2 regions of the Paenibacillus sp. P2(2022) genome follow, and region 2 is predicted to be linked to the other one. Evidence: riboswitches for the same ligand, from Rfam matches in the RefSeq annotation. Region 2 holds a riboswitch; the other holds the start of a gene.

Region 1 (15,681 bases), on a different contig from region 2:
GTTCAAAAGGGAATTGCTCTCCTATGGGCAGCTTAGCACAGAGTTTGCCAAGGAGTTCGGGGCATGAGGATATGGTGTGCACTACCTCGGCTTTTGTTAATTTGGACACCGGCGCCATCGCCAGATCAGCGTGAAAGGAGGGGGAAATCATAGACGGCAAAGCGAAGTATAAGAAAAACAAAGGCAGCAGTTATATTCATAACAATGAGTTCGCGGAAGAAGTGATGGAGAAAAATGTAAGACATGAGGTGCGAAGAAGTCCTAGACGCTTCGGTAATAAATAAACAGTCATAAACTGAGAAACGCTCATTTATAAATGACCCTGAAGAAGCCTCTGTATTCGTCAAAATTGCGAATGCGAGAGGCTTCTTTTGAATTAGGCCGCTTCACGCAGCGTCATGATCCCTTTGTAGATGTTATAGACAAAAACGCCGAGATAGACCACTACGAATAGCAGTACAAACCCGATAACCGAGCCTGCATGATTGGCAGTGATAATAAAATAAACTAGCGGAATCGCCGCAATAATGGGGAAAATGTGCGATAAAATGGCTTTTTTCGCGTGTCCCTGAACATATTCGTCCCGGACTGCAATCCACACAATGACCGGCACCAGAAAAGGTGCGAAAAAAATGCTAAAATAACAAAGTGAAGACAAAAGGCCTCTCACGGATTAACCCCTCCTTTTTGGCATCGTTCTTTGTACATAATACCCCGTTAGCGTCCAAATGATTCCTTTTGCAGCCTGCTTTCCTGTATAATGAAAAAATGCTTTTGACAGTTGCCCAAAATGTGATATAATCATTAATGCACTGAATACATAAGGTTTTATTGATTGTTATCTTGTCCCAGTAGCTCAGCTGGATAGAGCAACGGCCTTCTAAGCCGTCGGTCGGGGGTTCGAATCCCTCCTGGGACGTATAGCAAAAACTTCCTAATTCAATATTGGGAAGTTTTTTTTGTGTTCCAGTTTGGGATGAGAACCCCTTGGGGGGACGTCGGAGCTAAGCATCGTTAGCATAAACTTCGCAGTCTCGACCGTAGGGAGAGTATCCCTCCTGGGACGTATAGCAAAAACTTCCTAATTCAATATTAGGAAGTTTTTTTGTGTTCCGGCAGTATCATTGATTCTGGCTTTATACTGTCGCCTTCTCTTTATGAGCAAAAAATTGCGGCAGATGCTCTTTGTGTGCTTCCAGCAATTCATCCAGCACAGTTTGGGCGATATCGCCGCTTGGAACGAGCGGATTCAAGGTGAAGGCTTGCAGTGCTGTCGCATAGTCACCAGTGACCGCCGCTTCAATGGTCAGCTCTTCCATCGCCTTCATGACTTGCAGCAGTCCCCGTTGTGCTGGAGGGAATTTACCAAAGTTGACAGGCTCCGCACCATGCGCGCGAATGACACTAGTTACTTCGATGGCGCTATCATAAGGGACATCATCAATCGCACCGTTGTTACGCGTACTAACTACCATCAATGTGCCTTTGTTGTTATAAATAGAGTTGATGATTTCACAGGCAGCATCGCTGTAATGCGCACCGCCGCGTTTGGATAATTCCTCTGGTTTGTAATCCAGATTCGGATCTTTGTACAATTCAAACAGACTTTCTTCCAGACGTTTGACGACTTGGCCCCGAGTTCCTTCGTTTTTGGCCTCCTCTAATTCTTCCTTGAGCATGTTATCGGTCATATAGTAATACCGATGGTAAGGACAAGGTAGCATTTTCAATTGACGAACCTGATCATACAGGAAGCGCATGTTCTTAATATTTTCAACGACCTTCTCCGGTTGTGCGCCAGGCGCATAAAGTCCTTCGATAACTTGTTCTGTTAATTCTTCTCCAGTTTTATCATAAACTTTGTGCCAATGAAGGTGGTTAATTCCTGCAAATTTAAAGAACAGCTCTTCTTCCGGTTTGTCCAGCACAGCCGATGCACTCTTGATCGCGCCGATTGGAACATTACATAATCCGATGACTTTATCCCACTGACCATAACGAAGCACCGCTTCGGTGACCATGCCCGCAGGGTTGGTGAAGTTAATCAACCATGCATTCGGACACAGTTCTTTCATATCTTCTACGATACTGAGGATAACGGGTATGGTACGAAAAGCTTTGAACATCCCACCAGCCCCATTGGTTTCCTGACCGATCATACCGTGTTTCAAAGGAATACTTTCATCTTTAATCCGGGCTTCCAATAAGCCTACCCGAAATTGGGTCGTTACAAAATCGGCATCCTTCAAGGCTTCCCGACGATCCAGTGTCAAATGTACTTCACAATCAATGCCGGCGGCTTTCACCATCCGTTGGGCCATGGCCCCTACGATCTCCAGTTTCTCGCGTCCTGCTTCAATATCTACCAGCCATAATTCCCGAATGGGAAGCTCTGCATAACGTTTGATAAAACCTTCTACTAATTCTGGTGTATAGCTGGAGCCTCCGCCAATAGTTGCGATCTTTATGCCTTTTTTCATGGTTAGTGCCTCCTGAGTATGTTTTTTAAAACCGCTTTCTTAAGCTCAAATTCACTGTAATCCCTGTAATGCATTACAGGTCAAGCGCTTTTAAAAAACTTATTTGGGGAAGGTGACAATTATAGGACGGGGCCACAAAACATGCTAAACACGAACATGCTAAAATAGAAAGAACGAGGTGAGAAATGTGGCAAATATTCATGAAATTGCAAAGCTGGCGGGTGTATCCTCGGCAACGGTGTCTCGTGTCATTAATAACCATCCGTACGTAAGTGAACCGACAAGGCAGCGTGTACAGGGGGTCATAGACCGACTGGATTATGTACCTAATTTGAATGCGGTTTCATTAAAAAAGGGCATGACCAAGCTCATAGGAATTATTTCAATTTCTTTTAATGATTCATTGGGTTCATTTGTGCGTGGATTTACAACCTATGCCCAGGAGCATGGTTTTAATATGGCACTATTTATTACGAATGGAGAGAAGGAGCGGGAGCTTGAAGCACTGGAAATGTTGCGGAGAAAGCAACTGGACGCCTTGGTCTGTATGATTCGCGTCAATGAGTGGAGTGTGATTGAGCACTACACCAAATATGGTCCAATTGTGACATGGCAGCGTGTAAACATTGAGGCAATCCCGTCTGTATTTATGGACCAGTATCAGGGGTACATGCTTGCGCTGGAGCATCTGTATGCCAGAGGCTATCGCAGCATTGTGAATGTATATGGGAATATGAGGGGATTGAATACGAAGGAGCGCATACGGGCTTATCATGATTTTTGCAAAAAATATGATTTGAACGCTGATGCTTTCCCGCATTTTTATGGCTTAAATTCAATAGAAGCGGGTGAACAAATTGCTCACTGGTGGGGCGAACAATCCAACAAGCCTGATGCCTTCGCTTGTTCTACCGATTATTTGGCTGCAGGGCTGTTGACCGAAGCACGTAGGCTCGGTGTTTCTATCCCGAGTAATGTTGCAGTGGTGGGCTTTGATAACACCGAAATTTCGCATTTGCTTGATTTAACCACCATTCATTACCCGATTGACAAGCAAGCGGAAAATGCATTCATTATGATTCGAAATGCCCTAGAGGGGCTTCAGGAAGAATTACATCCCTTGGAATTCAAATTAGTAGAGCGAGCGACTACTTGATCTCCTGAGTATTCCTTTTTATCCGGTGCTGAGCTATTCAAGTCACATAATTGAGGTGTTATTTTATGCAATATAGGTTAACTGATACTCACTTATATATACTTGAGAATTCTAGGGTTCTCTGCTTTGCACGTCCAACAAATGCTTATAAGGATTTAGGAGAATTAATGGAAAATGGCACGCTCTATCATATTTCGGTACCAGAAGATTTCGAATCTTTTGATCATAATAAAGCACTAACTCCGGGTGAGGGAGGCGACTTCTTTTTTGAAGAGTTCCTTAATCCAGTACTAAAATTAATAAATGAAAATAAAAAGTAAAAAATAAAAAAGGACTCCATAACAGCATAAATCCCCAGGAGTCCTTTCTTTACACAATACTCTAATTCAAACGAATTTCTAATAATTCCATTTCGAAAATTAAGTCAAAAAAACATGTATAGATCGTAAGTAGAATTAATGATTCAAAATAGGTATTTCCCCAAGCAGATTCTTTAAGTTAATGGAATCCCACGGCATATGTTCGGTTATACCTAACCCAACTACATCGGTTTCTTCAGATAGTTCTTTAATCAGATGAAGTAGTTGAGGTATTTGCATTGTTCCCGCAGGAGAAAGATTATAGGGAGCTTCAGGGTTGGCGAATAATAAAGAACGAAATGCTTTTGGATCAAGTACATCTAAATCAAGGTGAATCGCCAGGTGCTTGATGCCGCTTTCTTTAATCCACTCTTTTATTGATTCGGTACTGGTCGTTAACTCTTGGGTCCCAGCAGTTCGAATCCCTAATCTTTGAATTACTTCAGTATCTGTTTCTGTAGTGGTAACACCTAACCTTTGAAATGTCTCTGAAAATGCTTTTGTTTCTTCTTCTGTAGGAGCTGCTAATCCAGCGATAAAGACATTTTCAGGCTTAAGAGGAACTTTCACATGTTTTGCAAACTCCTCATCTCCTTCTCCCAACAGATTCCCAAGTGGTAATGTATGTCCGTTATCATAGCCCACATATCTAACTAAATCACTGTGAGCATCGATCCAAATTAGCCCTAATTCTCCACCGTATCGTTCGTTCAAATAGGCAAACGGGGCTTGCTCGACTAAACAGTCACCACCAAACATTACTATGCGATCTGGCTTATGAGCGTCAATGATATGTTGAGCAGCCTCTAATTGTTCAAGTAGCTGTTTTCTCCCATACATACCGTTCTCGTTATCAAGCGGAGTTCCATCATAAGCTTGAACTGGAACATGAATAAGGGGTTGATCATTGTCTGGGGCTAGCCAAGCCAGCAGTTCAGCTCCAAAAGAGTAGTTAGGATTGTTTCCTCCTTGCCATTGCGGCATTAACAGGCGTATTGTTTTAGTCATATTTTCTCTCCTTTACTTCAAATTACGGTTAGTATAAACTGAACGCAAATAAAAACGTAGTACGCACTAATTTGATAGGTACTACCCGAAAGGATAGTGTGAATATGAGTATGGCTGAATTTAAAGGTAAAGTTAAAAATATTGAAGATACACCTTTTGGTTATACAGTGTCAGTCATTGGTGGTAAATGGAAAATGGTTATTATTTATCTTCTGGCCGAAAACCAAGTGGTTCGCTTTAATGATCTGAAAAGACAAATCGGAGCTATTACATACAAAACATTGAGTTCACAGCTAAAGGAATTGGAAGCGGATGGATTGGTGAACCGGAAAGAGTATCCTCAAGTTCCGCCTAAAGTCGAGTACAGTCTCACAGAAAAAGCGGAAACACTATTGCCTGTTTTGGAAGGGTTATGTGAGTGGGGAACCAAAAACCAATATAATTAAATATCGTTTTCTAATTGTTCTCGAATGCTATACGAATATTAGAAAAGACGATTGACATATATTTATAGTTAATCAGGTATTCAACGAGCTCAAGTGCACTGGGGATAGGAACGCTTAAAAATCAGTATCATTTGGGGGATGTGATATTTTGACTATGGCAATTATTTTATTTGTAGCGAATATTCTACTTATTCTTGTTTCAATCGTTGGTATTGTTCTGTTCATGGGGATATTGTACAGGGGGTACATTTTGCTAGGATTACTTATTGCTGAGAAAAAGAACACAAGAAATCAAGCTGTAAAAGATTAATTTTATGACAACACAGAGCCTCATTTCTACTTTATTAGTGGAAATGAGGCTCTTGCGTAAACAATAAAAGTGACATAATGGGGTAAAGGAAGGGACATAGCATTTTATAGCTTTTGGGACATCCCCGGATGTTTGATGCTTAGCACTACCTTTTTCTTTAGTTCCTCTGCAGCAGCTCGAATCTGTTTTGCCTGCGTCACAGCCGAAATCACCGCTACACCATCGGCACCCGCACCTACCACTTCCTCCACACGGTCTATCGTAATGCCACCGATCCCGACGATGGGCAGATCAATTCCCGCTTTGCGCATCTCATGTAAAATGGCTGGACCCTGCACCGCATGAGCATCATCCTTTGAGATGGTGGGATAGATGGGTCCGACGCCGAGATAGTCCGCACCTTGCAGAATGGCTCGACGTGCTTCCTCAATCGTATGGGCGGAGACGCCAAGGATTCGGTTTCCGATCCGCGTACGCACAGAAACAGCCGATTCATCGTCCTGACCGATGTGAACACCGTCGGCGTTGAGCTCAAGAGCCAGCTCCACATCGTCATTGACGATAAAGGGGATACCAGCGTGGTGGCACAGATCTTGTAGCTGACGCGCAAGTTCAAACATAGGAACCCCTGTTAACGCGCTACGGCCCTTTTCCCGGAACTGGATCATGGTTGTGCCGCCAGCAAGAGCCTCCTGCACGACCCGATTTGGTTCCGCGAGGCAGTTCACGCTTCCAACAACCAGATACATCTGTAAATGCCGGCGCATGATCTCAGGTAATATTCGACCGCTCATTGGAGTATCTCCTGACGACGGCGGTAGGCCCAATGATTGGTTGGACCGTGTCCCTGGCCCAGATACAACGTATCTTCAATCGCCGCCTGAATGAAGGCTCTTCCATTCAAAATAGCTTCTGGTACAGACACGTCTTTCCCTAATTCAGCGGTAATCGCTGCTGAGAACGTACATCCTGTTCCGTGTGTGTGGACAGTTCGCACCCGCTTGCCGCCCAGCTCTGTGAAGGTTGTTCCGTCAAAGAGCAGGTCAATGACCTGACCGCTGTTTTCGCTCTCCTCATCGTGGCCGCCCTTGATCACAACGAATTTGGGACCCCGGCTGCTAATATGTCTCGCAGCTTCACGGCGTCCTTCCATCGTACGAATGCTTATCCCGGTTAAGGCCTCCGCTTCCGGGATATTTGGTGTGACGACCAGGGCCAAGGGGAGCAGGTCGTCGTTCAAAGCTTGCACCGCTTCTGGTTGCAGCAGCTTTGCGCCCCCTTTGGCAATCATTACAGGATCGACGACAACCTTTTCCCAGCCGAACTTTCGGATCTGCTCGGCTACCAGGCGGATGATGCCTGCATCAAACAGCATGCCAGTCTTTAGGGCGTCGACTCCAAGATCTGATCCTACAGCTTCGATCTGTTGCGCTGTTGCTTCCTGTGGCAGCGGATATACACCGTGAACTCCCAAAGTATTTTGTACCGTTATGGCCGTAATAGCTGACATGCCGTATACGCCAAGCTCCTGAAAGGTTTTGAGATCGGCTTGAATTCCAGCCCCGCCGCCACTGTCTGAACCGGCAATCGTCAGCGCTCTCGGTACATGCACGTCTCTCATCGCGCACCACCTGTTGTAGTTGTTCCAGCTTCACGGATCGTGACATGCCCCTCTAGCGAACCAGTATGTAGTTTGGCAAGCTCGTCGAGAAAGGCAATCTGGAAGCTGCCCGGCCCCAGCTTTGCGGTATGCGCTGCGGCTCGAGAAGCTGCTGCACCGTAAAATGCCAAACCTGCTGTGCCTGCGAGCAGCAGGTTGGGTTCAATTGCTGCAAAGGCACCCAACACAGAGGTCAGCAGGCAGCCTGTTCCGGTTACCTTCGTAAGCAGCGCGTCTCCGCCACTAATCAATCGTACTTCAACCCCATCCGTGATGACGTCCTCTTTTCCAGTGATGACAACCATGGTATGGAGCGTTTGCGCAGCCCGAACTGCCAGATCGACATTACTGCTGTCAGCACTGTCGCCTGCATCTACCCCTTTAATTTCTCGGGCTTCTCCGATCAGATGAGCGACTTCGGCTGCATTGCCTCGTACTAGTGAGATGTTAACCTCGTTTAGAATTCGTAGTGCTGACTCGGTTCTAAAGCTAGTCGCTCCTGCACCGACCGGATCTAACAGAACTGGAACACCGTGAGCATTCGCCGATTGTCCAGCAAGGATCATGGCATCCACCAGCTCACGGTTTAGCGTACCGATATTTAACACGACGGCGCCCGCTATTTTGGCCATATCTGCTACTTCCTCGGGTGCATAAGCCATCACCGGGGAAGCCCCTAGTGCATATAGGCCGTTGGCTGTAAAGTTGGTGACCACCACATTGGTTATATTATGAACGAGGGGGTTGCTGTTTTGTACCTTTGTCAGGAGCGCCGAATAACTTTGTTCCCATATATTCATCATGTTTATCCTCTCTCATCTATACTGATTATTCCAAGACCGTAGCGCGCATCTGGACGGGCCATTGTTCCTGCTTATAAGCCATATCCCAGAACATATATTCCAGCTGGCAGCTTAGCATAAAATGCTCAATCATCCGCTCTCGCTCGGCAGCCGTGGCGACTTTCGCCCAAGCATCCACACGCTCTCGATATTTGAAGGTTACATCTTCAATTTGGTTGCCATAGAAGCAAATCCACTCATAGAACGGATGAGACTCGTCTGGTCTTACCTCATCCATTAGCCTGCGTCCAATTTCAAGATATGTCCATGGACATGGTAGCAGCACGGCCATGATTTCCCCAAGACTACCCTCATGTGCGACGGTCAGCATATGGCGGATATAATGATGAGCGGACGGAGCGAGTGGATATCCCTGCATCTCTTCATAGGTGACACCTGCGATAGCACAAAAATTTTGATGCGGATGAACCTCGCTGTTGAGAATAAAAGAGATCTGTTCGTTAAATACAGCCATATCCTCCCGGCTCGTGCTTTTGGAGATTGCGATGCCGTAAATCCGCATGTAGGCGTTCAAATATTCAAAGTCTTGTTTTACATAGTGAATCAGCTGTTCCCTTGTTAAATTTCCTTCAGCAATACCTCTCACAAAGGGATGCTCATAAATGGCTTGAAAAATGCCATCCGCCTGCTGACGGAGCTCTTGCGAAAAACTCATTTCCCCACCTCCAACAAAAATGGAGAATAAGAAGTCCCGTAAGATACAATTCTCGGAACAATGCCAAAAAGCCGCCCCGAAAACTGGAGCGGCTTCAACATAGGTTCAATGCGCAAAAACGCCTGAAACCCTATATAGAAGGCTCCACTTTCCTACGCTAGTACGAACTAGATCAGGTTCAAAGGGTCCAAGATTCATTCTTGTCTCAGCCATAATGGCTCCCCTAGTGGACTTTCCTATTCTTTTGACTAATACTGTACATTCGTTCCTATGTTATGTCAAACTGCTTATGCCTAGTGAAGGATTAGTGAGGGTGTTGGATTACACTTTCCACGGCTTTGACCCTCACATATTCCGGTTTCCACATTGCATCCCGAATGGCTTGCTCAATATTTGGAAGGTGTGCCTGAGCTACCTGATCCTGAATTGCGGCCTTTGCTACCGCAACCGCAACCGCAAACGAAACATCACGTAATTTTCGAATATGGGGCAGCAGTGCGCCGCCAAGTTCATTCGAATCTACGGCGTTGGCAACGGCATCAGCTGCTGCGGTAAACATGGAAGGAGTGATTCGTTTGGCCTTGACCACAATTGCGCCTAGACCCAGTCCCGGGAAAACAAAGGCATTGTTCGCCTGACCAATTTCAAATTTCGTACCGTTATAGGTGACGGGCTCAAAGGGACTTCCCGTAGCAATCAATGCTTTGCCATCAGTCCATCGTATCAAATCCTCGGGTACCGCTTCAGCCAGATTGGTAGGATTGGACATGGGCATAATGATCGGGCGTTCCACATGCTTTGCCATTTCCTTGATAATCTCTTCAGAAAAGGCACCCGCTACACCGGAAGTCCCAATTAAGATTGTAGGTTTTACCTGACGGATGACCTCCAGCAACGGTATTTTGCCGTCTTCCGATCGGGACCATGAGCTGATTTCTTCCTTTTTACGCACATATGGTTTCTGATAATCGAGTACATCTTCCATATCGTCCGTTAATAATCCGCGATAATCAAAGGCCCAAAATGACTTGAATGAATCTTCTTCAGGAAGCCCGTCCTCGATCATAGCTCCTCGTATTTGGTCGGCGTTGCCGATTCCTGCTGCCCCCGGACCAAAGACAAGTATTTTTTGTTCACGTAGCGGAGTTTTGGTGACACCTACCGCCGAAACAATCGCAGCTAATGTGACTGCTCCTGTGCCCTGGATGTCATCATTGAAGGTGAGAATGTTTTGACCGTATTTCCCTATAATGTGGCGTGCGTTCACGCTGCCCACATCCTCCCAATGCAAAAGCGCTTTCGGGAATTGTGTTAACGTTTTGCTGATAAAGGTATCAATAAATTGATGATAGGCTTCTCCGCGAACTCGTTTATGACGGTTTCCGATGTATAGCGGATCATTCAGCAGCTTTTCATTATTCGTGCCCACATCCAGTACAATGGGCAGCACCCGCCCGGGATGAATACCTGCCGCAGCTGTATATACAGCAAGTTTGCCAATAGCAATGTTAATTCCCCCGACCCCCCAGTCACCAATTCCCAAAATACTTTCTGAATCCGTGACCACGATCAGGTCAACATCCTCACTACGCAATCCGGAATTATAGAACGCCTGTCCGATACCGTTCGGATGATCTATTGATAAATATACGCCCCCAGGGCGGTTGTACTCATGGCTGTATTCTTGAATGGCGGTTCCTACAGTCGGTGTGTAGACTACGGGCAGCATTTCACTCAAATGGTCGGTTAGCAGCCGATAGTAAAGCACGACATTCCGGTTATGAAGGTCGTTAAGTGAAGCATTTTTACGCAGCATGGTGGGTTGTGCCAGGAATTGCTGATATGCCCGAACGCTCTGTTTTTCCAATGAAAGGACAGTGGGAGGAAGAATTCCTTCCAAGCCCAGTTCTTTGCGTTCTTCTTCTGTAAATGCCACCCCTTTGTTCAAAAGAGGGTTTGCTAGCACGTCCTTTCCTCGTAAGGGAGTAGATAATGACCCATCACGATTGACATGAAATGCTTCCATAAAAATACCTTCTTTCCCTATATTTTAATAATTATTCATGATGGAAAATGACATGTTGTCCATAGTATGGACGTACGAATTGGTTTTATTCGCCTATCAATCTATGACAAAATGACCATATGTGTATCTTTTTATTAATCCCATAGAACTAATTTTGTTTTCGGATTCACCTTGTAATTCGTATAGTAGTAGTCCTGATGAATCAGGTCTAAATGCTCTGTTTTTATCAAATATGAAAAATAGTTTTTCTTCTCTTGAATGCTTATATATCAAGGGATGTGAGCTATTTTGTTAAGAAAATATGAAGTATTTGGACATTAATTTAATCTTACTAAGCAAACATTTTTAATTCTTTTTCAACAAAATAGAACTATTCGGAGGAAAAGGAGAGGTTTGTGTGCAGGGACCTATAGCCATTTTTAGCGATAATAACAGGGCTATTGATTATCCCAATGTGATTTGTTTTTACCAATATATACAGTGCGAGGACACGGAGGAAGCTTCAGTCTACGAGGGCGCAAGTTGCTGCCTGATAGATTATAGGGAGCCGGGGCAAGCCGTGCGGAAAGCTAATCAGATCCGTAGCCAGTTTCCACAAATGCCATTGCTATTGGTGACGGATGTAACCTTTCCGTTCAGTGATCTGCATATGGTGCAAATTATCGGAGTAGGCCGATTGCGTCTGCTATTTTGGCAAGCCAATGATACCGAAGAAATACTTTCTGAAATACAAAGCTTGCTCTATCCCGAGTATTCGACTAAAAGCCAACATGTTGCATTCATCTTGTCTGTGTATAACGAAGAGAAACGTTTTGTTCATGTCAAAACCTTTGCTGAGCGACTGCAAGCCTTTATCCGCAGCCATATTATAGAGGGTTCGATTTATCTCATTGATGATGGTAGCCACGATGGCACGAATGCCTTGATTAAAGCGCTGGAGGCAGCAACGGACTTGTCCGTAAACCGGATTAACCAGAACTTGAGTCCACTGCTTCAAACAAGGGAATTGGGACGCAATACGCGCAAGGCAGGGACGTATCTGGAAGGAATGCGGACCATCGGTGCGGATTACTACGTATTTGTGGACGCGGACGATTCCTTTTTTATTGAGGATATTGCCAGAATGATCAATGTTGTTCAACAGGGCTACTATGATGTTGTGATTGGAACCAAAGATATGACCGCCGAGAATCGTTCTTTATTGCGATCTATCGTTAGCTTTGGCAAACGGGTCGTCTCTCGCCCCTTTTTACCAACCGGTGTAGTAGATTCCCAGACGGGTCTTAAAGTGATGAGCTCGGTTGCCGTGAAGCGGATGTTTCCACATTTGAAGGAACAACTCGGACTAGCGCTGGATCTGGAGATGATGTTCATTGCCAAGCGACTTCAGCTCCGTGTGCTGCAACTACCCGTCAAATGCATTGACCGAGATGGCTCGCACATTCATGTCTGGAAGGATTCCATTCGTTTTTTGCGCTCTATCATTGAGATTTGGCGACTGGATCGGCGGGTGAGATAACCACGTGAACAACCGATTGCGTTCGTTGATGTTCCCCCTCTTTAATGTGCTGCTTAACGGATTCAATTTTTTCTTCCACATTGCAGCGAGCTGGTATCTTACCGGACAAGCCTATGGTCAGGCGAACGCGCTGTTGGCCCTCTTTGCACTGTTGTCCGTATTGGGCTTATCCATCCAGCTGTTAACCGCCAAGCTGGTATCCAAGGCTGACCAGAAGCTTCTGCTACGCAGCTTACCGCTCGGTTCTCTATTACTAAAAGCACCTCTAGTGCTAACTCTGCTTGCCATGATCATTTCACTTTCCTTTCATCCGTTGCTGCGTTCGCTATTGGGCGTTGAGTCCGGCCCGCTGTTCATGCTGTATGCCTTGATCGGATTGCATATTCTGGTGAGTTCGTGCCGTGGAGATTTACAGGGGAGGGAACGCATGCTGGCGCTCAATGTGAACTATTACATTGAGGTATTAGGGAAGCTATGCCTGTTTTTTGTCCTGGCTGCCCTGGGGTTAAGGCTGGAAGCCTTACTATTAGCGAGCTGTGGGGGAATGCTGCTGTCGTTGCTTCACGGCTGGATCGTTTCGGCCCAAGGCTTGTCCCTATTGACATATAGAGGAGAACATATCCCTGCTGGGTTATGGAAGTCACTAGGTCAGGATTTCACCGACAGCCTTATGACGAATTTATTCATTCTGTTTTGTATATCCATCGACATGTTGTATGTACAGCATTATTTTCCTGAGCAGGCCAGCAGCTATGCCATTGCGCTGAAGTACAGCCAGTTGGTCTATTACGTTTCGTACAGCTTGATTGCTGCCTTTATTCCAAAGATCGGTGCGCAGGGGCATGACCGCCAGGCTTTGGGCAAGTTAATTGTAATCTATGCTGGATTAATGGCTGTAGCCGCGCTGTGTGTATATGTGGGCACAACTTATATATTCCCACCCTCTATTCCCATATTATTTGGAGCCTCTTACCAGGCGGCTGAGGCCTATATTCCATGGGGAGGCTGGGTGTATTGGCTTTTTTCCATCGTGCTATTTTTTGTGCATGTGCACGTATTAGTGGGCAGACGCACCTTTATGTTCAGTCTGATGGCGGGAGCCGCAGCTTTATTAGTAGCCTTTCATATGGCTCACACAGACCCGATCGATTTTTTGTTGTCAGAGTTCATTGTGTACGGAGCTATGTCTCTCTACTTTGTGATAGATGCCTATATGTATTTGTTCAAAATAAAGATAAGGGGAGGAATCACCCCATGAATACCATACTAGAGCAGGACGATAAGACCGTAGTTCTATTGCTTTCCTGGCGTGACATTCGTTCTCCGAAAAGCGGGGGAGCAGAAATTTTCACCCATGAAATGCTGAAACGCTCACAGCAAGGCCGGTTTCAGTTCATTCATTTCTCACCCCAATTTGAGGGGATGCCTGAGCATGAAGTCATCGACGGAATTACGTATATTCGAAAAGGAAACATATACAGTGTTATTTATTATGCGATGCGCTATTACCGTCGTCATCGGCAGCAGATTGACTATGTAATTAATCAAGCGAATACGCATCAGTTCTTTACCCGATTTTGGGTGGAGGCATCCAAGCGAATTTTTTTCATACATCAGCTAACAAGGGAAATATGGTATGAAAATGCCAGGTTCCCGCTAAATATGATTGGATTTCATATGGAGCCCCTCATGCTTAAGCTGGCACGGAAGGATCGGACGCTCACCGTATCCCCGTCTACCCGGTATGATCTGCTTAAGCTGGGCTTTCATCCAGATCGCGTTCATCTTTTACCGGAAGGCATTGAGTTTGATCATTGGCCGCGTGAACAATTTTTGACGAAGGAGTCTAACCCAACCTTCATGTATGCCGGACGCTTTGTTAAATATAAGGGCATTGATCTGGTCGTTGAAGCCTTTGGGCGGCTCAAGGAAAAGTTCCCCCAGGCTATGTTATGGATTGCCGGAAAAACCGATAAAACCTATGTGACAGAACAATTATTGCCGATTATAGAACGGTATGGATTGACATACGGAGAACCGGATGAACAGGGACAATCACAAGCCGATATTACCTTTTATGGATTTGTTTCAGCAGAGTATAAGCTGGAGCTGATGAGCCGTGCCCATGCGCTCGTATTCCCTTCCCTGCGTGAAGGCTGGGGATTGACGATTACCGAAGCGGCAGCGGTTGGAACTCCCAGCATTGTGAGCAATTCTCCCGGTCTGGTGGATGCGACGGATTTCGGAAAAAGCGGATATTTATGCTTTCACGGCGATATTCGAGGATTATCTGAACAAATGGAAAGAGCGGCAGAGGGTGGCGAAGATTACATGGCCATCCGTGAGCGAGCGTACCAATATGCGCTAAGATTTCATTTTGATCATACAGCTGCCGCGTTTGAGCAGTTGATGGAGAATTGGACAGAGGAGGCGGAACAGAGTGGACAAAGTGGTCATTCTCTTCTCCACGTACAACAATGAACGTACAATAGAGCCTTGTTTGCGAAGCTGTATGGGGCAAAATTACAGGGATCTGCATATTGTAATTGCCGATGATGGCTCCAGTGATCGGACGGTTGAGACGATTCGTATGCTGTCCGCAGGGAGCTCAGTACCCGTTACCGTATTGGAGCTTCCTCATGGAGAGCGGGGAGTTGCTAGAGTCAAAGCGGTTGAGGAAGCGAAGCGCTTGGGTGCCGAATACATATTTGTATTGGATTCCGATATGATTTTAGCCGAACATCTAATTCAGCAAAGCATCGACTTTTTTGACGATCATCAAGATATTGGTGCCTTGGTTATTCCAGAGGAGGCATATTCGGAAGCAAATAATTTTTTCTCCAAAGTAAAGGTTTTCGAGCGGAATGTAATTAACAACGCAGGAGAGACCTTGGGAAAACGCTCCATTGAAGCTGCACGCTTCTGGCGAATGAGCGCTTACGAATCAACAGGCGGATTTAATGCGGAGCAAATTGCTTTTGAAGAAATACAGCCAACCTTACGCTATATAGAGTCTGGCGGAGTCATTCGCCGGGCGGTTTTTACACGGGTATATCATGATGAAAAACAGGTATATTTGCAGGATGTATTACGTAAAAAAGCCTACTACTTCTCGGTGATGGATCGTACGATGTCATCTGAGGAGGGCGGATTGCGAAAGGCACTGGAACGTTGGTACTTCTTCCGTCCGGTGTTGTAT
Region 2 (15,681 bases):
TGCATGGTACAGGTTCAAATGCTCCATGAAAAATACTGGATCGTTATCGCGAATAGACGCGATCATAAGACCTTTTGCATCGTAAGGGTTGGAAGGAACAACAACCTTAATACCTGGTGTTTGAGTCAAAAGACCTTCCAAGGAATCAGTATGCAGCTCGGCTGCCTTAACACCGCCACCAAAAGGTGTACGGAATACGATTGGAGAATTGTAACGTCCACCGGAACGGTAACGCATACGGGATGCTTGAATTGCCATTTGATCGAGTGCTTCAAAGATAAAGCCTACGAACTGGATTTCAGCTACAGGGCGGAATCCTTGGATACCCAGACCGACAGCAAGACCCCCGATTGCGGATTCCGCCAGCGGAGTATCGAATACACGTTCTTCGCCAAATTCTTTTTGCAAACCTTCTGTAGCGCGGAATACGCCACCTACATGACCTACGTCTTCACCGAAAAGCAGGACGTTAGGGTCGCGTTTCAACTCTACGCGCAGTGCGTCACGAATCGCTTCTTTCATGTTCATTTGTGCCATTTGCTTCATTTCCTCCTTAAACATTGACAGATCAATTTCAGTTCAGGTCAATCGAAAAGCAGACCGGATCGGGTTCCCGCCCGGTCTCTTTCAAGTTCAATTATTTAAAATCAGCTTTTTGTTCTTCCAAATGCTTAGGCGTAGTTTCGAACATGCTATCGATCAGGCCAGAAATTGTCATTTTTTCTGTTTTCTCGGCTTTTTTGATCTCTTCGTTCACTTTTGCCTTAGCTTCTTCTTTTACGCGAGCTGTATCTTCTTCAGTCCAAAGACCTTTTTTCTCAAGATATTTCGCAAAGCGGGCAATTGGATCTTTTGCATTCCATTCGCCTTCTTCTTCTTTAGAACGATATTTCGTCGCATCATCAGAAAGGGAATGCGGACGAAAACGGTAAGTAACGGCTTCAATCAATGTTGCGCCTTCGCCATTACGTCCACGCTCTGCAGCTTCTTGAACGGCTTTAATAACTGCAAGCACGTCCATACCGTCAATTTTAACACCTTTAATACCAGCAGCTACTGCTTTATGAGCGATCGAAAGAGCAGCTGTTTGTTTTGAGAATGGCGTTGTGATCGCGTAACCATTATTTTGCACAAAGAAAATAACTGGCAACTTGTACACACCAGCATAGTTCAGACCTTCGTAGAAATCACCTTCGGAAGAACCGCCGTCGCCTGTATATGTAATGACGACTTGTTTTTGTTTTTTCAGTTTGTAGCCCATTGCAATACCCATAGCGTGCAGAATTTGCGCACCAATGATAATTTGCGGCATCAATACGTTAACGCCGTCCGGAATTTGACCACCGTGTTGATGACCACGGGAATATAAGAAAGCTTGATATAATGGCAGGCCATGCCAAACGAGTTGCGGAATATCTCGGTAGCCTGGTGCAATAAAGTCTTCTTTTTGGAGCGCAAATTCACTACCAACCATTGTTGCTTCTTGTCCGGATACCGGAGCGTAGAAGCCGAGACGTCCTTGACGGCCCAAGTTAACAGCACGGTCATCCCAAGTACGTGTAAATACCATACGATACATAATTTCTTTCAATTGATCATCTGTAAGTTTAGGCAATTTATCTTTATTGATAATTTCACCATCCGGAGAAAGCACGGACAGAGCCTCAACTTCCTCTGTGTAAACTTCATAAGGAACCTTGCTCATTTTCTTCACCTCAACAAAAAAATTTGAATATCAAGTTCCGCTGTTATAGGATTATTATACACCTGTTATATCGCTCGCGTCAAAGATTTAGTTATTTTTTTTGAGTTTGCCACATTTTTGTGTATGTAACAGGGTGTGTTTTTTACTATAACAGCTTAGTACATGATTGAAATTTTAAACATCTATTGCAATCAGGGTAATCTTAACTTATTGTGATCCTTAATGCAAAATAATACCCAAGAAAGGTGACGAAAAATGACGGATTCTAGGTATTTAAAACGAACTATCCTTAAAGACGAAGTAGACAGCCGCTTACTTGGCGAAACCCGAATTCTTCGGATTTATTTGCCGCCCGGCTATAATGAAATATTGAGCTACCCTGTCGTCTACTGTCAGGATGGAGAGGAGTTCTTCAACTTTGGACGCATTGCAACACACGCCAACCGTCTCATACTGGATGAAGGCGTGGAACCCTTCATTATTGTAGGTGTAGAAGTGAACACCAAAATCAGAACTCAGGAGTACGCTCCCTTCGGCAATCGTTTTGAGGCATACACTGCCTGTTTTGCAGAAGAGATTATTCCCTATGTGGAACAAAAGTATCCTATAAGAAAAGATGCAGCTTCCCGCATTCTTGCTGGAGATTCACTGGGAGGCAGTGTGTCTTTGCATTTGGCGCTATTGTATCCTGAGCTGTTTAATCGTATTATCAGCCTCTCAGGTGCCTACTATGAAGCTTCGCAAGAAATTATTGCCCGTGAGAAAGAACTGTCGCATCTAAATGTTTGGATGACAGTTGGCCTTCAGGAAGATGCTTTTGAGAGTGATACCGGCATATACAACTTTGTAGAGCTGAACCGTCAATGCGCTGATTTACTGCGCGAGCGGAACGCCGAAGTTTCTTACCGTGAAAAGGATGGCAAACATTTGTGGGGCTTTTGGCAAAACGAGTTGCCTGACGCGCTAATGTATTTTTTGGATCGTGCCTGAGTAAAAAACATCCCAGCATGATGAGGAATGGAGCATTGACCTAGGAGGTCATAAGGCTCCTTCCTCTTTTTTATGATTTGGTTGCGCTTTCAAAAATGTATAACGAAAAACGGCAACGATTGCCGTCATCTGTCGTTCACATTATAGCTTTTCTTCTATGATCTTGTCCAGCAAGGCTTCGCATCCCGCGTCCAATAATCGATAGGTCTCTTCAAAATTTCCGGTAAAATATGGGTCGGGTACTTCTCTTAACTTTTCTTGGGGAAGCAAATCCATAAATTTTAGAATATCAGCATCAGCTCCACCTGCAAGTTTACGCATATTTCGTTCATTAGAGTCATCCATGCACACAATATAATCAAACGCGTCAAAATCACGATCCGTTATTTGCCGTGCCTGTATGCCTTGTTCGCTGATTCCGTGCAGTTTAAGCTGCTTTAGCGTTCCCTCATGCGGAGGATTTCCAATGTGCCAGTCGCCTGTTCCTGCCGAGTCCACCCGGATTTCTGCGTCTAATCCCCGTTCCTTTGCTTTATGTCTCAGTATTGCCTCCCCCATGGGAGAGCGGCAAATATTGCCCAAACACACAAACAACACGTTAATCATTTCGTTCCCCTTCCTATTCACGTCACACTTTTTTTTCTGTTCCATTGTAGCCAGGTCCTCCAAAATTGTGCAAGCCATATTTATCGCGGTATACTTAAAATGATCGTATATATGGGACCGTATACAGAAAGAAAGGATGTTGGATATGACGAAAAAACGAGCCATTGTATTTTCAGGCGGTCGTCTTAATGAAGAAGATTTACAACAAATACAACCCGATGATTTTATTATAGGTGCAGATAAAGGTGCCCTTTTCCTGATAGAACACGGTATTACGCCTCATGTCTCTGTAGGAGATTTTGATTCGATTACTTCGGAGGAAAAAGAAAGGGTGAAATCAGCAAGCCAACGTATGCTTGCGTGTGATCCAGTACTTAAGGACCTAACAGATACAGAACTCGCTTTAGAAATCGCTATGGACGAACAAGCAGATCATGTACTCATGCTCGGTGTGACTGGTACTCGGATGGATCACACATTAGCCAATGTTCAAATATTAGTACGGGCCATGCAGCATCATATTAGTTGCGCTATCATGGACGCACATAATTATATCGAGCTGACCGGATCAACGCTCGAGATCCAGCCTATGGGCTATACATATATATCGCTGATTCCAATGACCGCCGAAGTAACAGGTATACAACTGGAAGGATTTATGTATCCACTTCATAATGCAACCCTTAAAATGGGACAATCACGTGGTGTTAGCAATAAGCTAACGGCTGCAAAAGGTACAATTTCTATTAAAAGCGGTCTACTACTCGTTATTCAAAGCAAGGATTAATTATGACATTGTTGTAACTATTCCAAAAGTTGTTCCCCCACTCAAAACCCTTGATTAACAAGGGTTTTTCCGTTTTCACAGGTTCTAGAATCATTTTATTTTTTACAAATTGTAATTTTTAATCGTTTTTTAATAATTACGACGTAAGTCTTGTCCCTCAAGCATTTGAGAGTAGTTTTCCAACTATTAGGTGGCTTCAAAACTGTTATACTCAACGCTGTCAGTTAGTTAGCAACTCAGCAAATTATTGCACAAATCAATTTTCGGAGGTATTTACAACATGAATATGCATAAAATCATAAAAAAGGTAATTATCGCAGGAGTCGCTGCCACGATCGGCTTTGGTACTTTTGCCATTGAGGGAACAAATACAGCACAAGCTGCTACTGCTACTACTACCGTAGGTCAAAAAGTAATTAACTACGGCAAAAAATATATGGGTACTCCTTATAAGTTTGGAGCTTCCACAAGCACCACACGCAATTTTGACTGTTCTTCTTTCATGAAGCACATATTCAAGAAATACGGAGTCGATTTGCCGCGTACTTCTGTTCAACAATCTAAAGTCGGACATGCCGTATCCAAGGCCAATTTGAAAAAAGGGGACTTAGTGTTCTTTTCAAGCGGTAGCCGTGCCACAGGACGTAACATTACTCACGTAGCAGTATATATGGGCGGAGGTAAAATTTTACACACTTACGGCGGACCTGGGGTGACCATCTCTGATTTAAACTCTGGCAACTGGAAAAGAACATACATTAAAGCACGTCGCGTGCTGTAATGTAACACTCATTTGAAATAGGTAAGCCGGGACGAACAGTTCCGGCTTTTTTTATATAACTTATGCTATTTTGCTTCGGTTGGCGTTCTGAGTGAATAGCCAATACCTCGTTCCGTTCGAATCATTTTAAACTTTTGTCCTCTATCTACTTTAACCCTTAAATGCCTGATGTACACATCTACTACGTTCGTATCAGCGATATAATCATGTTTCCAAACATCCTTTAAAATTTGCTGCCTGCTGCAAACTTGGTTAAGATGTATTGCCAGATGTAGCAAAAGATCGAATTCTTTCGGAGTTAATTCCAGTTTTCGCTCCCCTCTGCTCACCATTCTGCTTGCAGTGTCTATATGTATATCCCCCGCTTCGATTGCCCTTTTCACATCACGTTCAACACCAAAAATTCGTAATAAATTAGCCACTCTAGCCTGAAGAACTCTAGGATAAAAGGGCACTACCATTACATCATGAGCTCCTTGTTCAAAGCAGGAAACCATATGTGCCTCTTCATCTGATGAAATCATTGCAAGTATCGGGACATGAGGATGGTTCTGCTGCAAAATGCGAATCAAGCCTTGAGTGCCCGCCTGTTCATCTTTAATGTTTAGGAGTAGCAAACTCACAGGATGCTGAGCTATATAAGAGCGTACATCCGACGTATTACGAACATGAACCACCTGATAACCTGCCTGCTCCAATGGACGAACGAATACAGCGGGCGCTTCATTTTCATCCACAAGTACAATTAACGGGCTCATCTTTTTCACCCACCTGGTTTGGACATCGCATTACATATTGGATACGAACAACAAGTTTGTTATAAGCCATTAAACATATTTGTATTAGTGTAACAAAAAAGCAGAAAATCATTCTCTGAAGAATGGCTTTCTGCTTTAAGGTTTATGGTTTTTAGCCCAAATAACGATGATATAGACTTCTTGCTTTGGCCACGTCCTTTGTCCCATGGATCAGCGCTCTGCCATCTGCAAAAACCACCAAGCGATGCTCTCCCACACTAAAGGAAACCAGATACGAATTCCACTCTACGTTTCCCTCGCCTAATGCTGCAAATCTATCTGCTATCTCTGCGAGATTCAGATATATCCGGTTGGCAGGTCTTATTTGAACGGTATCCCTACCGCACAAAACATCTGTTTTCTGCCGATGAGCGGTCGATAAATAGGGATACGTCGGTTGGCTACCGCAAGAAGGACAATTCGACTTTTTGAGACGATCCACTGCTATTGCTACATATTCATTTTTCCACAAATCAAACGAAAGCAATTTTCCTCTCAAGTCCTCGGGATATCCACCAAGAAGTTTGAAAGCTTCTGTAGTCTGATTAGCGGTGACCATTTGTACTGCCTGCGGAATAATGCCGGCTGTATCACATGTTTCTCCTCCAAACGGTACAGTTCCCATCAGACAGTGTAGACAAGGTGTTTGACCCGGTAAAAAAGTGTAAGTTACACCGTAGCTACCCACACATCCTCCATAAATCCAAGGAATATGATGCTTGAGAGCCATGTCGTTCATAAGAAGCCGAGTATCGAAGTTATCGGTTGCATCCATCATGAGATCCACCCCCTGGATCAACTCTTCCAGCTCTTCTACCCCAACATCCAAAACATGTGCATGGATGACTGTTTGCGAATTAATATCCTTTAATCTTCGCTGGGCCGCTATTGCTTTGGGACACCTTTGCGCTGCATCACTTTCCTGAAAAAGCTGCTGGCGCTGCAAATTGCTCCATTCCACATAATCCCGGTCTACGAGACTTACCGTACCTACGCCTCCACGAACTAGCGTTTCTGCAATGCCTGTACCCAGCGCTCCAACACCTATGATTAGTACGTGAGAAGAAGCAAGCCGACGTTGGCCTGCAGGCCCAAAGGGTGCAAACCTTTCCTGTCTGGAATAACGATCAATTTGTGGTGTTCCAGCACCGGATTTTTCAGATATCCTCATCCTTGAACCATGCCTTCTGTTGGGCTGCTCGCTGAAGCATATCGTTTTACAGGTATCATCCCTGCCTCAAAACCATATCTGCCTGCACGCACAGCCAGCTTCATGGCCTCAGCCATTTTCACAGGGTTCTTCGCTCCCGCCACAGCTGTATTTAGCAGAACACCATCTGCTCCCAACTGCATCGCCATTGCTGCGTCACCAGGTGAGCGAATACCTGCATCGACGATAACCGGAACTTCTGCTTGCTCAATAATTAACTCTAATGAAAACGGATTGAGCAAACCATGTCCTGTACCAATCGGTGAGGCACCAGGCATAATGGCATGTACTCCAAGCTCTTGCAGCCTCTTTGCTAGTATCACATCATCCGATATGTAGGGCAGTACGACAAAGCCTTCCTCTAGCAGTTTTTCACTAGCCTTCAACGTTTCAAAAGGGTCAGGCAACAGCGTTTTGCTATCCCCAATGACTTCCACCTTAATCATGTCGCACAAGCCAGAGGCTTTTGCCAACTTGGCAATACGGATTGCCTCTTCTGCTGTTGTTGCTCCTGCTGTGTTGGGAAGAAGTGTATACCGGCTCAAATCTAGCGTATCAAGAAAATGTTGCTTATCCCGTTCCTCCAAATTCAGTCTGCGCACAGCGAACGTTAATATTTCCGTCTCAGCAGCCTCTACAGCCTGGGATTGGATATTCAGATCCGAAAATTTCCCTGTTCCCAGCAACAGCCTTGAGGTAAAAGATGCTTTTCCAATGGTTAACATGATCAACCGCCTCCTACAAAATGTACGATTTCTAGGCAATCTCCATCCTTAAGTACCGTCTCATGATGATCTTCACGGGTCAATATATGCCGATTCAGCTCTACCACTACGGTTTTCACCTTTAAATCAAGTTCATGCAGCAATTGATCCACATGAGTGATTCGATTAGAAATGGTCATGTTCTGTCCGTTAATGATCAGCTTCATAAGCTTTCCTCCTTGAGGAGTTCAGAAGAAAATTTGCTTATTCCAAGTCCAGCCGCATCAGCCCCTTTAAGCATAGCTGCCATCGCTCGCCCAGTCGCATCACTAAGCAAGACACCGTTACGATAATGCCCGACTGCAGCATAGACGCCCTCTACTCCAGGAACAGGGCCAATGAAAGGACGCTCCGCAGCTGCCTGTGGACGTAAGCCCGCCCAAGCACGTATAAAAGAAGCTTCTTGTACACGCGGCAACCAGGCAGATGCACGTGCTAACAGTCCTTTTAAGCCTCCTACGGTCACCTCTTTGTCATATTGATGTGGAAGACTCGTAGCCCCAATCCAAAGCTCGTTATTCTGTTTAGGCACGAGGTAAACATCGTCGGCATAAATGGTATAATCCAACGGATGGTCCTTCAAGGAGACTGCTACCACTTCACCCTTGACTGGATAAAGAGGATAATCAAATCCAATTTGTACTAGCAATTTCAAGCTGTCCAAGCCTGCGGCAATCACGACCTGATCGCAGGAAAAAAATCCACTATCCGTTCGCACACCGCAAACTCGGCCGTCCTGTATGATCAGTTCCTCGGCATGAGTTCCAGACCATATTGTTGCTCCCAGCACCGCAGCTGCCCCTGCATAAGCACGGCAAAGCTGAACAGGGGCCACTTGTGTCTCCTTTGATCGGTATATAGCCCCAATTACTTGATCTGCCAAGCCCGGAATCCGTCGAGCCAATTCCCTGGCATCCCACCAAATAGGGCTATCATCCTCTCGGATATTCGCAGCATTCCAGCGCCTTTGGCCCTCTGTTTCTGAACGAAAAGGGGTCACAAAACCTTCGGTACGAAAATTCACTGAAATACCCGATAAACGCTCCAAATCACAGACAAGGTCAGGGAATGCATCTCGACTTGCGCGAGCAAATCGTGCCAGCTCAAGGTCTGAGAACTCTTCACTTTCCGCTGCCAGCATTCCCGCCGCTGCTCCTGATGCTCCCTCACCGGGGATACATCGTTCCAGCATAATTGTACTTCGTCCCTCCTTAGCCACATGATAAGCAATGGCACTGCCGATCACACCCCCGCCTATGACCAAGCATTCTGCGTGTCCTATTGCTTTTTTCTCTGTATGTGTCTTTGACATATGTTCCGTGTCTCCTCTCCGGTGAGCATTCTGCTTTCCCTTCGTCTCGTTTTCTTGCTACAGGTCGTGAACTACAAGATCTACCATTCGCCTATATTCCATCGCTGCTGCAACGGGTGACTCTGCTTCCCATATACCAGACATCACCGCAATTCCGCTTGCTCCGGCATGATAGAGCTCTGGAACATGATGAGGTTGTATGCCTCCCAACGCTATCACCGGAATGGCCGACAATCTGCAAATGCGTTCAAGCTGTGCTACACCCCGCGGTACAAGACCGGCCTTACAATAGGTCTCATATACATGACCAAATAGTACATAGTCTGCTCCCCCCTGCTCAGCGGTCTGCACCTCCTCCAAGGAATGTACAGACACTCCACAGCGTGTACCCACTGGAAGCAGACTTTTCGCATCCATCACAGATAACCCATTAGCAGGTAGCTGGACAGCTCTTGCCAAGGTAAGTAAAGCTACGTCCATACGGTCATTTACTACAATTTGCTGCAAAGGAACTTCCTGCTCGATCATGCTACGAGTCAAAGAAAGCAAAGCAGAGGCACCCTTCTGTTTCGAACGTGCGTGTACATAATGAATATAAGGACAAATAGCGGCAGCCACTTTGGGTACATCCACACAGGAGACACTTTCCATCGTAATTACGTGTAATTCGATCTCATTTTCACCTCACTTGGACTAAAAAATATAAAATAATCGTATAAGCTGAACTATATTGTTGCAGCTCCCTATTGGGTAATATCATACGGAGCCAGCCACATGTAACAGCAATAATGAAAGGAGATCATTTGTAAATCCGTCTACGGAAGCTCGAACAAATGAAGATGAACGAAACGCAAAAAGCCACTTCCCAGAGGAAGTGGCTTGACAAACGTTCAAAATCGAACGGACTATTATATCCGTAAACGTATATCGTTCCCTGTGCAAACAAAAGTAAAGAGCTACTACCTTGTTTGTACAGTACTCACTTCCCTACGCTGGCATAACCCAGATCAGGTACAAAGGGTCCGAAATCCATTTATTTCGTCTCAGCCGCATGGGCGGCTCCCCTAGTGTAACTATTTTATTGTATCAGCTAAAGATAGCTTAGCATATTTTCCTAATTCTGCAAACCCCACCTTGTGTTAAATCTGTCAGAACTGGATTTTAGTTAACTTTACTAGACCACTCTTCTACATTCCACGTTTTGGTTACCCAATCCTCGTAAAAGTCCGGTTCGTGGGATACAAGCAATACGGTCCCTTTGTATTCCTTCAAAGCGCGTTTGAGTTCATCCTTTGCTTTGACATCCAAGTGGTTGGTAGGCTCATCAAACAGTACCCAGTTGCTCTCACGCATTAACAGTTTACAAAGGCGGACTTTAGCCTGTTCTCCACCACTAAGCGCAGACAAAGGCCGGGTGATATGCTCATTCTTCAAACCACAGCGCGCCAAATGCGCTCGTACTTCATGCTGATTCAAATGCGGAAATTCATTCCATACATCGTCAATCGGTGTAATTTTCTCCGCCTTTACTTCCTGTTCAAAATAAGCAGGCTGCAAGAAATCCCCTTGATAGGTTTTTCCGCTGATTGGAGGTATTTTCCCGAGAATGGTTTTGAGCAACGTAGACTTACCAACACCATTGCAGCCAACAATTGCGATCTTTTCGCCACGTTCGATCGTCATGGACATTTTAGGCAAAAGGGCATGAGTGTAGCCAATTTCAAAATCAATACCCTCAAAAACCGTTTTCCCGCTCGCACGGGCTTCTTTGAACTGAAAGGTTGGCTTTACAGCTTCTTCAGGCTTATCAATACGTTCGATCCGATCAAGCTGCTTTTCACGGCTTTTTGCACGGCCTGATGTAGATGCGCGCGCTTTATTGCGCTGAATAAAATCTTCCTGTTTCTTAATATATTCCTGCTGCTTCTCATATGCATCAATATGCTGTGCTTTGTTCAGATCCGCCATTTCAAGAAACTTTTCATAGTTAGCTGAATAGCGGGTCATCTTAGCAAATTCAAGATGGTAGATTACATTAACGACTTGGTTCATAAATTCAGTATCATGTGAGATGAGGATAAAAGCATAGGGATAATCCTTCAAATATCGCGTAAGCCATTCAATATGCTCCACATCCAAATAGTTGGTAGGCTCATCCAGCAGCAATACATTTGGCTTTTCCAACAGCAACTTAGCAAGAAGCACCTTTGTCCGTTGCCCACCACTAAGTGCTGCTACATCCCGATCCAGTCCGATGGCAGAGAGACCTAATCCATTCGCCATTTCTTCAACCTTCACATCAATGAGGTAAAAATCCCCCATATCCAATTGCTCTTGAATTTCTCCCATCTGTTCCAGCAAAACTTCCAACTCTTCGGGAGAAGCCTCTCCCATTTTGTCTGTAATTTGCATCATTTCCTTTTCTAGTTCCAACAAAGGAAGAAAAGCGTCTTTTAATACATCACGTACTGTTTTGCCCGGCGTCAGCTTGGTGTGCTGATCCAGATAGCCATAACGTACACGTGGAGTCCATTCCACTTTGCCTTCATCTTTAAGCAATTTTCCAGTCAGAATGTTCATGAGTGTCGATTTACCAACACCATTAGCTCCTACCAATCCTACACGTTCCCCCGCAAGTAATCGAAAGGAAACATTTTTAAATAATGCACGGTCCCCAAAGTTGTGGGATACATTTTCTACAGTCAATAAACTCATAAGCTGTTTTTGGCTCCTTATTGTCATCGGCACTGCCGAGTGTTCTTATTTCATCAATCTTTCGTTTCTTTCAAAGCCTTATTGTAGCACATTCGGCACCCTTATCGGAACATTGAAAACAGCGAATTTTAAGGTTTTCAGATGGATAGGCCTAAAAAAAGAAAGCCAGCTGATGTTAGTCAAGGGTTCCACCAACATTTTAATGAAAATATACGCTAAGGACATGGCTTATTTTTTTGCCCTCCTTGCCCTTATTAAAACGGATTTGAAAGTAGTAGAAATCGACATCGGCCAACTTGATATTGGTCAACTCGCTTCCCAAAAGTCGGTAAATAGCAACGTATTCACAATCAATATGTCTTGAAGGTTTTTCGCTTGCTAAATCATATCGAAGTAGCGCTTAATCTCCTCTTCGGTAGGTACATAAGGAGTTTCTTTGCTTCTTTTGGCAATTTAAGCTTCAAGCTTAGTTCTAAAATGTTGGAACAGCGTTGAAGTTAGTATACATAAGCTTACAATTCCAAATAATGAATACCTTAATAATTGATAAGTTCTAATAACAATTAAAAAACAGAACTCTATGTAGACAGTCCTCATGAGTATCGAAGGAATAATAAAATGGAGAAAATGTAATTATCCCGGCCTGGGTTCCGGACCGGGAAGAAATAAAATATAATTGGATTTATTTATCTTTCAGCAGACATGGCAATTTCTTTTGATTCATGAACTGTTCCAAATGGATGCTCAGGCGGTGCATAGATAACGTATATCTTAAGGGGCATATTTCCTGTATTAATTACATTGTGCCATTTTCCAGCAGGTATCATAATTGCATAGCCATCATAGGCCATCACTTGAAAATCTAATTGGTCTTTCCTATCCCCCATTTGAACAAGTCCCTGACCTTCTTCAATACGTATGAATTGATCAGTTGTTGGATGAGCTTCTAAACCGATATCATCGCCAACATTAATACTCATCAGAGTCACTTGTAAATGTTTTCCTGTCCATATAGCGGTACGATAATTTTTGTTTTGTTTTGCAGCCTGGTCAATATTCACTACAAATGGACTTTGTCCATAATCTCTTAATATTGTCTTTTCATAGAGATTACTGTCGTTATTATACCAATTGTAGTATTGAGGATCATAACTCCTATAATTGTAATTACAGCTGTTATACATAGGAATATGCCATGGAAAGTGATGGCATGATTTCTGGTACATACTCATTCTCCTTTATTTGATTTAGTGTTTACTTATCATATGCGGCTGCCTATATAAAGGACTAAAAAACCTTCAACAATAGGCAAAAGCCTAATTGATGCCAAGACAAAAATATTCACAAGCGTTTTCGTCCTTCACTTCAAAAGACGTTATTACTTAAAGTTACATTTAATACCATATAATTCCAATTTGTATCATCTTCTTTGGAACTCCCCCGGTAAGTCGAGTATTAAATTCCATTTATTTGACTCACTCTTTAAAAAAGCAGTGACCATAAAGGCAAAAGACTAGGCTGGCACTGCTTCTATGGTGCTATCGGCTTGGCTTGGAGATTCGTCTATTTCTCTGCCCATTTCAAAACAAAGTTCTTCCCGACTAACGTCAGATTAAACTCCTATTAAAACAGGCCAACCTTTTGGTTGACCTAATAATACGAAACCCACCCCGGAGGGTGATTATTTTAAGCTGTTATGATATTGGTACTCAAAATAACCAGCAGCTGCCGCAGATTTTTCATCCGTAAAACGCTCAGTCGCTTGAAAAGGGGTTGGATATGAATCTCTATAAAAATATTTCATTCCAGTACCCGGTTCTATGCCACCAATAATAGATTGCTTTCGGACGACTCTTCCACCACCAAACCCATAGTTATTGTAATACCTGTCTCCAACTGGAATACCTTGGATAAACGCGATCATACCCACATCATCTATTGTGTTATACCACTCCTCTTGTGAAATGAGTGGTAGGGTGAACGTATAGGAAATGCCATTCCGTGCTGCTTTTTCGTTATGGACATTAATCAGTCGAGCCATATCTTCCTGAATGGTGCGAACAATGGTGGAACGGCGTATTTGCTCAAAGGTTAATGAATTGTTCAGTAACGAAATGGGGGTCTGACCCTCAAGCTCTTTTTGAAACCCCTCCACCCATCTGTGATTCTGCGCATCATAGGCATGTAGATAATTATCCAGGGTGAATCCCACACTATTGCCTGCGGAATCAACATAGGCATAAGGCTTTTTTTCGCTCCACTTGGGGCCTATAACCGCTTGTCCATACGCATCTTTATAGGATGATGAAGCGAACGTATAATAACCATCATAATCCAGTATCACAATAGCTGGTATGTAATTCAATAACGCACGTTGTGCTGCTGTATCCCCATCAATGTCCATATTAAGGAAGAAAGTGTGCAAGAACGTGGCCAGCGCTTCTTCTTTATCTACACGAAAAAACTTATCTGATCCGTATCCGGCCTCGCGTTCCTGACGTTCATTCTGTGAGAGCACAACACCTGCATCCTGAACTGCGGTACGGAGAGCAGACGTATATTTCATTTCTAGCTGCTGTACTTCACGCTGATTCTGCACTCGTAAATCACTAACCACACCAAAGGGCAAAAAGAGTAGGATAAATATAACTGCAAAATCAGTAATCTTCATTCAAAACCATGCCCCCGTAAGAAGCTGAAACTGCCGGCTTATCGTTATCTATTCCACCCAGAAGCCATGATTTGTATAAATCCGCAGGAGTCCGATTCGTATTATATAATCGTACTGTAAAATAATCACCGGCCATCAAGGTATACCGACGTATCTGTTCCGACTTGGGCTGCGAATGATCAGGAAACAGTACAGGTAAGATTTGCGGGTTATAGTAACTATCGTATACAACTTCATAATTACCCAGAAAACTGTCTGGCTTCGCCGCATCTGCATAATTCGGTACATATTTTTTGTGCATATGCTCCAAATCAACTTCGTACGTATTGCCTGTCAGCTCCAGATCACGTATAAAATCGTTATACATCGTCGGTGTAATGTAACCTTTGGTTCTTACCATATCAACAAAATGTACAGTCGAATGATATGTATTTAACCCGGATATATCATCCTGCCGTTCAGCAGCTTGAGCTGCGGGTACGATGTACAAAAGTAATACAGCTAGCAGTGCTCCCAACAGCTTAGATATTGTTTGAACCACTTCAGTCCTCCCCCAATTTCCCCCCAATTTCTCAAAACGTACAGATGTTATGTCTCCATTCCCATTACGCTGTGAGTACATGGCATATATAGAGGAAGCATCCAAGGTAGATACATCAGGCTCAAACGGTTCAGAATATACATCGTACTCTGAACCGTCAACTTGAACCGAAATCCCCTCCTGCAAGTTCAAGCGAATGGTCTGAATGACTTGAGTCCCTTTAATCCGTTGCGGTGTCTCCACCCCTATAGTACGGGAGATCCGTCCCTCAGATTGCTCCTCCTGCTGCGACCTTAATTCCAGTGCGCTATCCAGTTGACTGGACAAGTTTGCTGCTGCTGCACATGCGGTTACAAATAGAATAACTGACACACCAAGCCGCAGCATACTTGAAGCGTGATCAGACATACTCACGACTCCCTTATAACTATTATTCTTGCTGTACTACTTAAGACTGGGTAAACAACAACCCACGTACCACGTTAGATTTGTCTTTAACGATTTCAGCCTTGAATTTACCACTTGGATTTACATATTCATTCTCCTTTTCATTCAGTGTATTCGCGATTTTTCCTGTCTTATCACTGCCGCCATTCACAGCGCCATACTGCTCACTGTCTGGACTAATGTTCAGAGCATTTCCGTACCACTGTCCTGACATGTTTTTTCCAGTTTTAATCTGAATACCAAACTGGTCCTTTCCCTGAAACTTCCGCAGCGCATTGGTTACCTGTGAGCCGCTAATCGTTGTGCCGTCGTATACCGTAAAAGAGGCTTGAGACAATTCGGTCTGGATATCGGC

What was found. Region 2 has a riboswitch for thiamine pyrophosphate ahead of MMB75_RS05820 (thiamine phosphate synthase). Riboswitches for the same ligand answer to the same signal wherever they lie in the genome.
Region 1: linked by a shared signal. The riboswitch ahead of tenA (thiaminase II) and the one ahead of MMB75_RS05820 (thiamine phosphate synthase) in region 2 are both predicted to bind thiamine pyrophosphate.

What each region holds. Positions count from the first base shown of each region.
Region 1 is NZ_JAKWFI010000005.1:264,121-279,801, forward strand. It holds gene MMB75_RS18210 (hypothetical protein) at 1-67, shown strand, start outside; gene MMB75_RS18215 (magnetosome magnetite crystal formation protein family) at 377-670, opposite strand; tRNA gene MMB75_RS18220 (tRNA-Arg) at 846-919, shown strand; gene MMB75_RS18225 (6-phospho-beta-glucosidase) at 1,137-2,480, opposite strand; gene MMB75_RS18230 (LacI family DNA-binding transcriptional regulator) at 2,668-3,636, shown strand; gene MMB75_RS18235 (hypothetical protein) at 3,702-3,956, shown strand; gene MMB75_RS18240 (arginase family protein) at 4,092-5,003, opposite strand; gene MMB75_RS18245 (winged helix-turn-helix transcriptional regulator) at 5,108-5,449, shown strand; gene thiE (thiamine phosphate synthase) at 5,864-6,553, opposite strand; gene thiD (bifunctional hydroxymethylpyrimidine kinase/phosphomethylpyrimidine kinase) at 6,550-7,380, opposite strand; gene thiM (hydroxyethylthiazole kinase) at 7,377-8,222, opposite strand; gene tenA (thiaminase II) at 8,248-8,937, opposite strand; TPP riboswitch at 9,070-9,172, opposite strand; gene MMB75_RS18270 (NAD-dependent malic enzyme) at 9,242-10,963, opposite strand; gene MMB75_RS18275 (glycosyltransferase) at 11,361-12,482, shown strand; gene MMB75_RS18280 (polysaccharide biosynthesis protein) at 12,487-13,740, shown strand; gene MMB75_RS18285 (glycosyltransferase family 4 protein) at 13,737-14,963, shown strand; gene MMB75_RS18290 (glycosyltransferase family 2 protein) at 14,923-15,681, shown strand, end outside.
Region 2 is NZ_JAKWFI010000001.1:1,272,398-1,288,078, reverse strand. It holds gene MMB75_RS05875 (alpha-ketoacid dehydrogenase subunit beta) at 1-537, opposite strand, end outside; gene pdhA (pyruvate dehydrogenase (acetyl-transferring) E1 component subunit alpha) at 638-1,705, opposite strand; gene MMB75_RS05865 (alpha/beta hydrolase) at 1,961-2,695, shown strand; gene MMB75_RS05860 (low molecular weight protein-tyrosine-phosphatase) at 2,837-3,301, opposite strand; gene MMB75_RS05855 (thiamine diphosphokinase) at 3,447-4,088, shown strand; gene MMB75_RS05850 (C40 family peptidase) at 4,369-4,869, shown strand; gene MMB75_RS05845 (response regulator transcription factor) at 4,935-5,627, opposite strand; gene MMB75_RS05840 (ThiF family adenylyltransferase) at 5,779-6,837, opposite strand; gene MMB75_RS05835 (thiazole synthase) at 6,834-7,601, opposite strand; gene thiS (sulfur carrier protein ThiS) at 7,604-7,807, opposite strand; gene thiO (glycine oxidase ThiO) at 7,804-8,952, opposite strand; gene MMB75_RS05820 (thiamine phosphate synthase) at 9,010-9,603, opposite strand; TPP riboswitch at 9,920-10,028, opposite strand; gene MMB75_RS05815 (ABC-F family ATP-binding cassette domain-containing protein) at 10,114-11,667, opposite strand; gene MMB75_RS05810 (hypothetical protein) at 11,840-12,031, shown strand; gene MMB75_RS05805 (cupin domain-containing protein) at 12,354-12,893, opposite strand; gene MMB75_RS05800 (hypothetical protein) at 13,349-14,338, opposite strand; gene MMB75_RS05795 (hypothetical protein) at 14,325-14,879, opposite strand; gene MMB75_RS05790 (hypothetical protein) at 15,328-15,681, opposite strand, start outside.